DNA from 3 places in the Marinomonas sp. FW-1 genome. Region 2 is predicted to be linked to each of the others. Evidence: predicted binding sites of a transcription regulator. Region 2 holds the regulator's gene; each other region holds the start of a gene.
What was found. Region 2 encodes PhoB, which activates phosphate uptake and scavenging genes when phosphate is short. Its sites were predicted from a motif close to TGTCATANNNNTGTCANA; they were not measured.
Positions count from the first base shown of each region.

Region 1: C1X04_RS05165 (inorganic phosphate transporter) is a predicted target of PhoB. The motif match lies at 2,144-2,161, and genes of this name have one in related genera.
Region 3: C1X04_RS12060 (glycoside hydrolase) is a predicted target of PhoB. The motif match lies at 1,832-1,849, and genes of this name have one in related genera.

Region 1 is NZ_CP025987.1:1,104,484-1,107,700, reverse strand. It holds gene C1X04_RS05165 (inorganic phosphate transporter) at 303-1,877, opposite strand; gene C1X04_RS05160 (L-serine ammonia-lyase) at 2,182-3,217, opposite strand, start outside.
Region 2 is NZ_CP025987.1:3,892,646-3,895,862, forward strand. It holds gene C1X04_RS18050 (chorismate lyase) at 1-525, shown strand, start outside; gene ubiA (4-hydroxybenzoate octaprenyltransferase) at 522-1,376, shown strand; gene phoB (phosphate regulon transcriptional regulator PhoB) at 1,461-2,156, shown strand; gene phoR (phosphate regulon sensor histidine kinase PhoR) at 2,153-3,217, shown strand, end outside.
Region 3 is NZ_CP025987.1:2,587,660-2,590,876, reverse strand. It holds gene C1X04_RS12065 (4'-phosphopantetheinyl transferase) at 1-305, shown strand, start outside; gene C1X04_RS12060 (glycoside hydrolase) at 310-1,785, opposite strand; gene C1X04_RS12055 (lipocalin family protein) at 1,892-2,416, shown strand; gene C1X04_RS12050 (hypothetical protein) at 2,419-2,970, opposite strand.

The DNA of each region.
Region 1 (3,217 bases), 1.2 Mb from region 2:
ATGGAAAACATTCTCGTAGCCCAAAAGAGAAAAGCACAATCGAACAAATCGTCTTCTACATTTAATCGAGTTTACTTAACTTAACCAACGTGTCTCACTATCAAAACACGCATCACTTAACAGCAATATCGTATCACCGAGCAGCACAATACTTTGGAAGGCATTTTAAGTATAGACTGAAGTGGATTGAAGGTTAGTCTAAATTTAAACAAGCAATACTAGTTTATATAACACCCTTTCCCTCTTGAAAACAAAAAAAGACCAGAAATACTGATCTTTTGTTGTTTATAGAGAGGGCTTTTCTATCGAGAAACGGAAAAACCAAGCAACATATAAAAGATAGCTGCCGACAATATTGCAGAGGCAGGTACTGTAATTACCCAAGCCGCAGCAATACGCAACAGAGCAGAACGTTTAACTAACTCTTTCTTAGTCGCTTTCTTAAGGCCTTTACGTTCAGCGGAAGAAATTGGCGAAGCGGCTTGTGCAGCTTTCAATTCTTTCAAGATCGCGCGCTTTTCAGCAACATCAGCCTGCGTGAATCGTCTTACGAACTCTTGTGTTTGCTGGCCATTGTGACCTGCAGATTCAGAGTGAGAGATAATTGACGCCAGTTTTTTCTCATAAGACTGCTTCAAATACTCACGCAAGAAGCCCACACCAAAGATACCACCCACAGCAATATGCGTAGAACTAACAGGTAAGCCTAGTTGCGAAGCAATAATAACGGTAATCGCTGCAGCCATTGCCACACAGAAAGCACGGGTCTTATCCAATTCCGTAATTTCAGAACCAACAGTTTTAATCAGCTTAGGACCAAATAGTGCCAAACCAACGGCAATACCGATACCACCTACCATCATAATCCATAGCGGAATAGTGGCTTTTCCAGATACAGCGCCAGTCAATAAAGCATCGTTAATCGCTGCTAATGGTCCAATTGCGTTTGCGACATCGTTTGCACCATGGGCAAAGCTCAACAGTGCAGCAGACACAATAAGAGGCAAAGTAAATAAGCTATTCACAGCGTCCTTATCATTTTTCAATGCCGCCGCAGCTTTGTCTACCATTGGGCGAATAAAGAAATAAACGGTTAATGCAATAGCAAAAGCAATCAAGGCTGCGGTGATGAAATCCAATTCCCACAGCTTTTTCAAACCTTTCAAGATAAGGTAAGTAGAAAACGCCCATACCATCATGCCAACAAGTAGAGGCACAACTTTTTTGGCTGCATCAATCATGTCATTTTTGTAGGTAATAGAACGCTTTATATAGAACAAGAACAACGCCGCGATGACACCACCCATAACAGGTGAAATAACCCAGCTAGCAACAATAGCAATTAATTTGTCCCAATTAGCGATATCCAAACCACCAGCGGCAACACCAGCGCCAAGTACACCACCAACAATAGAGTGAGTTGTTGAAACGGGTGCGCCTAAGTAGGTGGCTAAGTTTAACCAAATAGCACCCGCTAATAGTGCTGCCATCATCACCCAGATAAAGGTTTCAGCATCACCAATAGAGTTAGGGTTAATAATGCCATTTTTAATCGTACCAACGACATTACCACCAGCAATTAACGCCCCAGCAGCTTCAAATATAGCGGCAATTAATATTGCACCTGTCATCGACAAAGCTTTAGAGCCAACGGCAGGACCAACGTTATTGGCAACGTCGTTTGCGCCGATGTTAACGGCCATGTAAGCACCAATGGCAGCAGCAATAGCCAAAATAGATAAGTTAGAAATCCCTACGCCATTCGCTGAGGCATAAAATCCAGATAGCATCACAAATGCTAACGCAATTAGTACACGGATGTACTCATGACCACTCAGTAAAGTGGATTCTTCTTTCGGGTTATTTGTAAGATCCATAAGGGCTCTTCTTTCTATCATTAATCTTTGCCAAACCACTACTGACCCAAGGCTAGCCTGAGTAGGTAATGACATGCTCATCCCAGCATTTAAATTTCATCTGGCTCTCAAGTCATCCCATTACATTTTGGTGAAATGTAAATTTCGCGTCATTCTACACTGGGAGTCTACAGATAAAAACCCCTAAACTTTTTCAGTACAATAGTACGCGCTGAGATAAAAAAAAGTGCCTATCAAAGGCACTTATTGCAAAGATACTACAGAAATGTGACCGATTTATTACAGGCTATATTTTATAAAAAAATTAGCACTCAATCACATTCACAGCTAGACCACCACGCGATGTTTCTTTGTATTTGTCATTCATGTCTCTGCCTGTATCTCGCATCGTACGAATAACCTTATCAAGAGATACGTAATGAGTGCCATCTCCACGAAGCGCCATACTTGCCGAGTTGATGGCCTTTATCGAGCCCATGGCATTCCGCTCTATACATGGTACTTGCACCAACCCACCAATAGGGTCGCATGTTAATCCCAAATTGTGCTCCATACCGATTTCAGCAGCGTTCTCAATTTGCTCAGGTGAACCACCCGTTGCCGCCGCAAGTCCTGCTGCTGCCATAGCACAAGCAGAGCCAACCTCTCCCTGACAGCCGACTTCAGCACCTGAAATAGACGCATTTTCTTTGAACAGTAAACCGATTGCCGCTGCGGTCAAAAAGAAATCTATAACCCCCTCTTCACAAGAACGTGGGCAAAACTCCCAGTAATAATGCAACACCGCAGGGATTATACCCGCAGCACCATTTGTTGGAGCGGTAACAACACGCCCACCACCCGCATTTTCTTCGTTCACTGCCAGGGCATAAAGGTTAACCCAATCCATTGCCCCTAAAGAAGGAGTAATCATATCCATACGAGTTTTGCTGGTTAAATCTCGATAAAGGCTCGCGGCTCTTCGTTTAACTTTCAAGCCACCAGGCAAAATCCCCTCATGACGAATGCCTTCTTGAACACAGGACTTCATCACAGACCAGATAGAAAGAATGCCCTGTTTTATTTCCTCTTCCGTTCTCCAGTACTTCTCATTCTCCATCATAATCTGAGCGATAGTTTTGTCATTATCTCGACAAAGCTTAATAAGCTCCTCAGCACTATGAAATTCATAAGGAAGCCTTGTTGTGTCTTCAACTAATTCTACATTTCCATGCTCGTCTTCTTGGACAATGAAACCACCGCCAACAGAGTAAAAAGTCGCTTGATGAAGCGTATTGCCTTGTACATCAAATGCAACCAGCACCATGCCATTCGCATGAAAATCGAGGCGATCAATTCGA
Region 2 (3,217 bases):
GACTATCGCTGGTCTCCAGTACATCAAATTAATAAAATGAAAGTGCCGAAAAAGCTTTGGCCTTGGCTGATCACACAAGACTCCCTTACCGCAAAACTACACAGCGTGGGAGCATTAACTGTTGAAGTCCTTGATGACGCTTGGGGAACGCCCACAGTAAGAGAACGAAAGCGCCTAAAACTCAGCCCAAGAGACGCAGCACGTATTCGCACAGTACTGCTCAAGGTTGACGGAATCGCCGTGATTTATGCTCGCTCAGTTATTCCTGCAAAGTCCTTGAAAGGACATTGGCGACAAGTAAAACATCTACAAAACAAGCCATTAGGCGGCTATTTGTTCCAACATAGGCAGCTCAAGCGGAGCGCTATCGAAGTCACTCAATTACCGAAACATATGTTTCCAAACCAGCCCCAATCACTTTGGGCGCGGCGCTCTGTCTTCCACCAATTTGGTCCTGGGATATTGGTTAATGAAGCTTTTTTTGATGAAATACACCAGCTAAAATCACCGTTTGGAATAGTATGAACAAACTTAAAGACTACGCAGAATTAACACGATTCAACCGCCCTATTGGCTCATTTTTACTCATGTGGCCCACTTTATGGGCTTTATGGCTGGCCGCCGACGGCATGCCGCAGTGGCATCTGGTGATTATTTTTGTCTTAGGTGTTTTTAGTATGCGTTCAGCAGGTTGTGTGATTAACGACTACGCTGATAGGAAGGTCGACGGTCATGTTGAACGTACGAAAAACCGCCCGTTACCGTCGGGGCGAGTGTCTGAAAAAGAAGCACTTCTCCTCTTCTGTGCTTTGTCTATTTTGAGTTTTATCTTGGTTCTCTTTACTGACCTAAGAACGATTCTATTGTCGTTTGCAGGTTTAGGTCTGGCTGCTCTGTACCCGTTTATGAAACGCTACACACATCTGCCACAGTTATTTCTTGGCTTAGCCTTTTCATGGGCCATTCCCATGGCCTACAGCGCTCAGGGAGGTGATTTAACCGATCCCGAGCTATGGATGCTGTTTGTCGCAAACTGCTTTTGGACAATCGCTTACGACACCTATTATGCAATGACAGACCGTCCGGATGACCTAAAAGTGGGTATTAAATCTACTGCGATTTTGTTTGGTCGCCATGATTTATTCGTCATTGTTTGCCTACAAGGACTAACCTTGTCTTTATTGACTTGGATTGGCCTACTCGCTGGGCTACATTGGTTATACTTTGTGTCCCTTGTTGTCTGTGTTGGATTGTTCTATCAACAATTTAAACAAGCAAAAGAGCGCGATAGGCAAGCTTGCTTTCGTTCTTTCTTAGACAATAACCGCATTGGATACTGCGTCTTTATTGGCCTAGTACTAAGCTATTTAATGTAATATGTGGCAAAGTTGTGACAATGTAACCGAATTGTCACAATTGATCGCTTTAATAAAACCGTTCCTGAGATGAGGATGAATCCTGTGACCGGTAAAAAAGTATTAATTATTGATGATGAATCTTCCATACGCGAAATGATAGCCATCGCCCTTGAAATGGCGGGCTACGAGTATTTGGAAGCCGAAAATATCCAGCAAGCCCATGAGATCATTGTGGATCATCGACCAGACCTAGTGCTTGTCGATTGGATGATGCCTGGCGGCAGCGGTATCGAATTAACACGCCGCTTGAAAAAAGATACAACCACGGCTGAAATTCCCGTCATTATTCTGACGGCGAAAGGCGAAGAAGATAATAAAATACAAGGCTTAGAAGTCGGTGCCGATGATTATATTACCAAGCCTTTTTCACCAAGAGAGCTGGTCGCACGTCTAAAAGCCGTATTGCGTCGCGCAACACCACAGGGTGTTGATGAACCGATCGAAATCGAAGGTCTAACGCTTGACCCAATCAGCCAACGTGTCACCATTGGTAGTCGCCCTTTGGAAATGGGGCCAACAGAATACCGTTTGCTCAAATTCTTAATGACTCACCAAGAGCGCGCTTATTCTAGAGCACAATTATTAGATCAGGTATGGGGTGGTAACGTGTACGTTGAAGAGCGTACGGTAGACGTCCATATCCGTCGCTTACGCAAAGCCATTGGTAGTACCCATGATTTCTTGATACAAACTGTACGAGGAACAGGCTACCGCTTTTCAGCAAAAAGGTCCGTATGAAAACCATTTGGCGAAACACTATTCTTAGTTGGCTAGCAGGGTTAGCAGCCTGCGTTGTCATCGGTCTCATTATTGGGCAATTGTTAGGTGTTTTGCTGCTGTATGTTTTGGCGTCTTTGTATTGGCAGCTGTATCAGCTTTATCAATTCCATAATTGGTTACGGTATTCAGGGCGTGCAGCGCCCCCAGAAGCCAGTGGCATTTGGGGGGATGTGTTTGATGCAGTCTATCGTCTGCAGAAAAAACAACGTAAATCTAAACGTCGCATGCGCCAAGCATTAACACGCATTGAAAGCTCGACCACGGCCTTAAAAGAAGGCGTGATCATGGCAGACAATCAAGGCAATTTAGAATGGTGGAACAATTCTGCGGGGCATTTCCTTGGCTTAATTCGTCACACAGACCGTGGCCAAGTCATTACCAACATTGTCCGCAACCCAGATTTCTTCCGTTATTTTAGTCAAAAGCGTTTCGGAGAGCCTTTAATCATCAAATCTCCCGCCAAAGACGGTGTGTATTTAGAAATTCAAACCACTTTGTATGACAAAAATGATCACTTAATTTTTGTTCGCGATGTCACGCGTTTGCACTTACTAGAACAGATGCGTAAAGACTTTGTCGCCAACGCGTCCCATGAATTAAAAACGCCACTGACCGTAATTAAAGGGTATTTAGAAACCCTCGATATGTTTCGTGATAGCTTGCCAGTGAGTATGCAGAAAGGCATCGTCAATATGTCTGAGCAGTCAGAACGTATGGAACAGCTTATCGAAGATCTGTTGTTGCTTTCACGCTTAGAAAGCAACGACAAGCGTGAAGAAAATCAATGGCACAAAGTATCCAGCATCATAAGCTCTATCACCAGTGCTATGGGACCTATCCTCAAAGACTCGCATTCACTGTCTGTGCACATCCCTGAAGAAGCCCATTTATATGGTTCCTATAAAGAGCTGTACAGCGCATTTTCGAATCTTGTCGTCAACGCTATTAAATATTCACCCGATGGCGGAGCCATTACCATTAAGTGGGAATCAAGCGAATTTAATGGCGTATTTTCGGTA
Region 3 (3,217 bases), 1.3 Mb from region 2:
ATAAGCTTGATGCGGCTAATCTAATAGGTTTAGCGTCTGAGTTTGAAATACTAGAAGCAATGGGCGTGGAGAAAAAACGATCGACCTTATTGTTATTCTCGCTCAAAGAAAGTGTTTACAAAGCCTTATTTCCTCTGGTTGGTGAGTTTTTTGACTTTCTGGACGTCGCTTTGGTTGCCACTGATGATGAGGCGTTCGAATTTCGGGTTAGGCGTCAATTAAGCTTCGTTGTCGGATCCGGTTTTACTTTACATGCTCGCTATAAAATACAGGATGACCATATTATGACTTGGGCCTATTGTTGACAGCTTATACGGTAAAACACCAAAAATTAATGCTGTATGGGCTGACGAGATTGAGCTTAGATAATTTAGGGAAGTCTTTGAGTTTCACTTTGCCATTTCTGAATTTTGGTTTTAGGCCGTTGATGCGTATCTTTTTTGACGTAAGTGAATCTGCGGTAATCTCAAAGCGTTTCTTTTTCGATCCAAAGCCATTGCATTGTAGAATTTTTGGGCTGGCCGACATGTTGATAATGAGCAGGGTGCATTTGCCTGCTTTTTTGGCGCTATGGCAATAAACTTGTACATAAGGGTCATCACTTTGCACATCAAAAACATGTTCTCCCATGAGCTTGCCCCATAGCCAGCTTACCCAATAATCTGGGTTGGGGTTGAGAGTTTGTCGGTTGATAAGTGCGTAGTCGCCGCCAATTAAGCTTTGTCTTATCATGACTTTTTGACCGATTTTCGCGCCCCTGCCAAGTTGGTCAGCCCACCAAAAACAAGAAGCAAAGCGATCTGATAATTTTGCTTGTCCGCCACACTGGGCTGAGCCTGTTTCCCCGGTCCATAATTGGGCGTTGGGTTGATGCTGATGGCGAAGTTTCTCTAATTGGCGCGAATATTTTTCATAATCTAAAAGAGAATTTGGCGAAAGAAGGTTGCTGATTGAGGCCGCTCGGGTTTTGACAGGAGAGCGGCTGCTTTGAAATGGGTAATAGTGCCAATCTACAATGTCGAGAGATTCTTCTAGGGACTCTAGAAACGAAGCGGATAGGTTGCTAAATGGCTTTATGGCTTCACCAATTCGGGGCCAGAAAGCACTGCCTGGGCCAGCAATTTTGCTATTGGGGCTATATTGTCGAACACAACGAATAAAGACATCATAATCTTTGGCGAGACTTTTCGCGCTTGGTTGGGATGTGAGGCCATGAAATGCCCAATAAGCATTTAGCTCATTACCCAGCTCACAAATGTCGATGTTTTGCCCGTGAGCTTGGCTGTATTCCAAAAGTGATTTGACTTCGTAGGCTTGCCAGTTGCCTTGTTGACGGCGATCGAATAGGCCATATTTCATGGTAAACATAAGACCCAATTCATTGCGCTGACAAAAGTCATGCAGCTGATGCCACATTTCTTGGGTCACAATAAGCGCCTCAGGGTTGTCTGTTGTAGAGGGGGTTGTGAAGTAATGGATATTGTCGGCTTCCGAACCACCAACGCGCACGTACGCTGCCCCTAAAGCCTGTACTAATAAATCGAGTTTTTCTTGCTGTAAATCGAGAGGCTCGACCCGTTGGGTGCCTAATCCTCGTTGTGTCCCTTGGCTACCTTCCCACCAAAAGCCACCAGCAAGTACCGAGATATCAATAGAGAAAGATAAGTACCTAGGTTCTATAGTGGTAATAGGCGTGGTGCTGTTAAGATGAACAACAAGTGATTTGTTTTGACGAATGTTGCGTCTATTTTGATGCAAAGGTCGTAACAGTCTAGAGCTAAACAAGAGTCTTCTTCTCTATTAAAAGGTTTTCTTTAGACTGCAATAAATATATGACATTTATGTGATGCTACTATTTAGAAGCGCATTTTGATTTTTAAAGGACGCGGTTATGAAACTTTCAATTTGGATTATGACTTTTTTATTAGCTGGCTGTACCAGCGCACCTAAAAATATTGATCCTGTGACGCAGTTTCAGTTAGAGCGCTATTTGGGAACTTGGTATGAAATTGTTCGCCAAGATCATGCTTTTGAAGAGGGTTTGTCAGAGGTTACTGCAACGTATTCTATGCGAGAAGATGGCGGAGTAGCGGTTTTGAATCGAGGTTATTCGGCCGAAGATAAAGCATGGCGAGAAGCTGAAGGGCGGGCTTATTTTGTTAACTCTTCCAATGTAGGGCATCTGAAGGTATCGTTTTTTGGGCCTTTTTATGGCGCTTATGTTATTTTCGAACTGGATCAAAAAGACTATCAATATGCCATGATATCCGGTCCTAGCCGTGATTATTTTTGGTTGTTATCTCGCACACCAACTATGCCTGAAGCCGTGAAACGTCGGTTATTAGCAAAAGCAGAAGCGTTAGGTTTCCCCATGGATAAGTTGGTGACAGTGGTACATACCCCAAAGGGGACGTGAGATCAAAACAATGTGCAGGTGACCGATTGCTTAGCCGCCTCACTTGAGCAAACTTTAGCGTAAGCCTCTGGGGTTTGTATCAGGGTATAATGGGCATTTGAGTCTCTACATAGAGCAAGAAATTCCTCATATTGGTGGTTGAAGTTGTCTTTGGTTATTTCATAATCAATGATGGCATCATTGCCGCCCCAATTACTGCCGACATTTTCCGTTTTCGTACTTTGAATTAAATAGGTGATCTCATTATATCTAAGGCGAACTTGATGACAAAAAGCGCTATTAGGTGTGGTTTCGTTGCATTCAGTCATATCAATCTCTAGCAGCTCTTTTTCTGCTTGATAACGATCTAACTGATCCTGTGATCTATTTTTGCCTCTGTGATTTTGCTCCGCTCTAAGAGACAGCGCTTCTAATCTATTTTTAGCTTTATTGAGGCGGTCTTCTTTCACTAAGCATTTTTTTCCAAACTCTACCAAGTCGCTACTGTGCGAAAGGCCACTCACCATAGCTAAGCTAAGTGTTAAAAGGCTAGACTTTATGATTGGGATCGTCATTAGGGTAGTAACCTGCTTTTTATCTTGAATTCATGTGACTCTAGTATAAGCCTAGGTTTGTTTTGTGTCCTTACCTTGATCAAGCAGCGATGCTGTATAGAATTAAGGTTTAGTATAAATCTTAATGTCTAATGATATGCTAGAGCGATAAGAAGAGGCAAAAGCTCAATACTGAAGATATCGCCCTATAGATTATAGGTTTTATTTCCTAAGCGTTTATCTTACTGGTAATTTTGCTGAACAGACA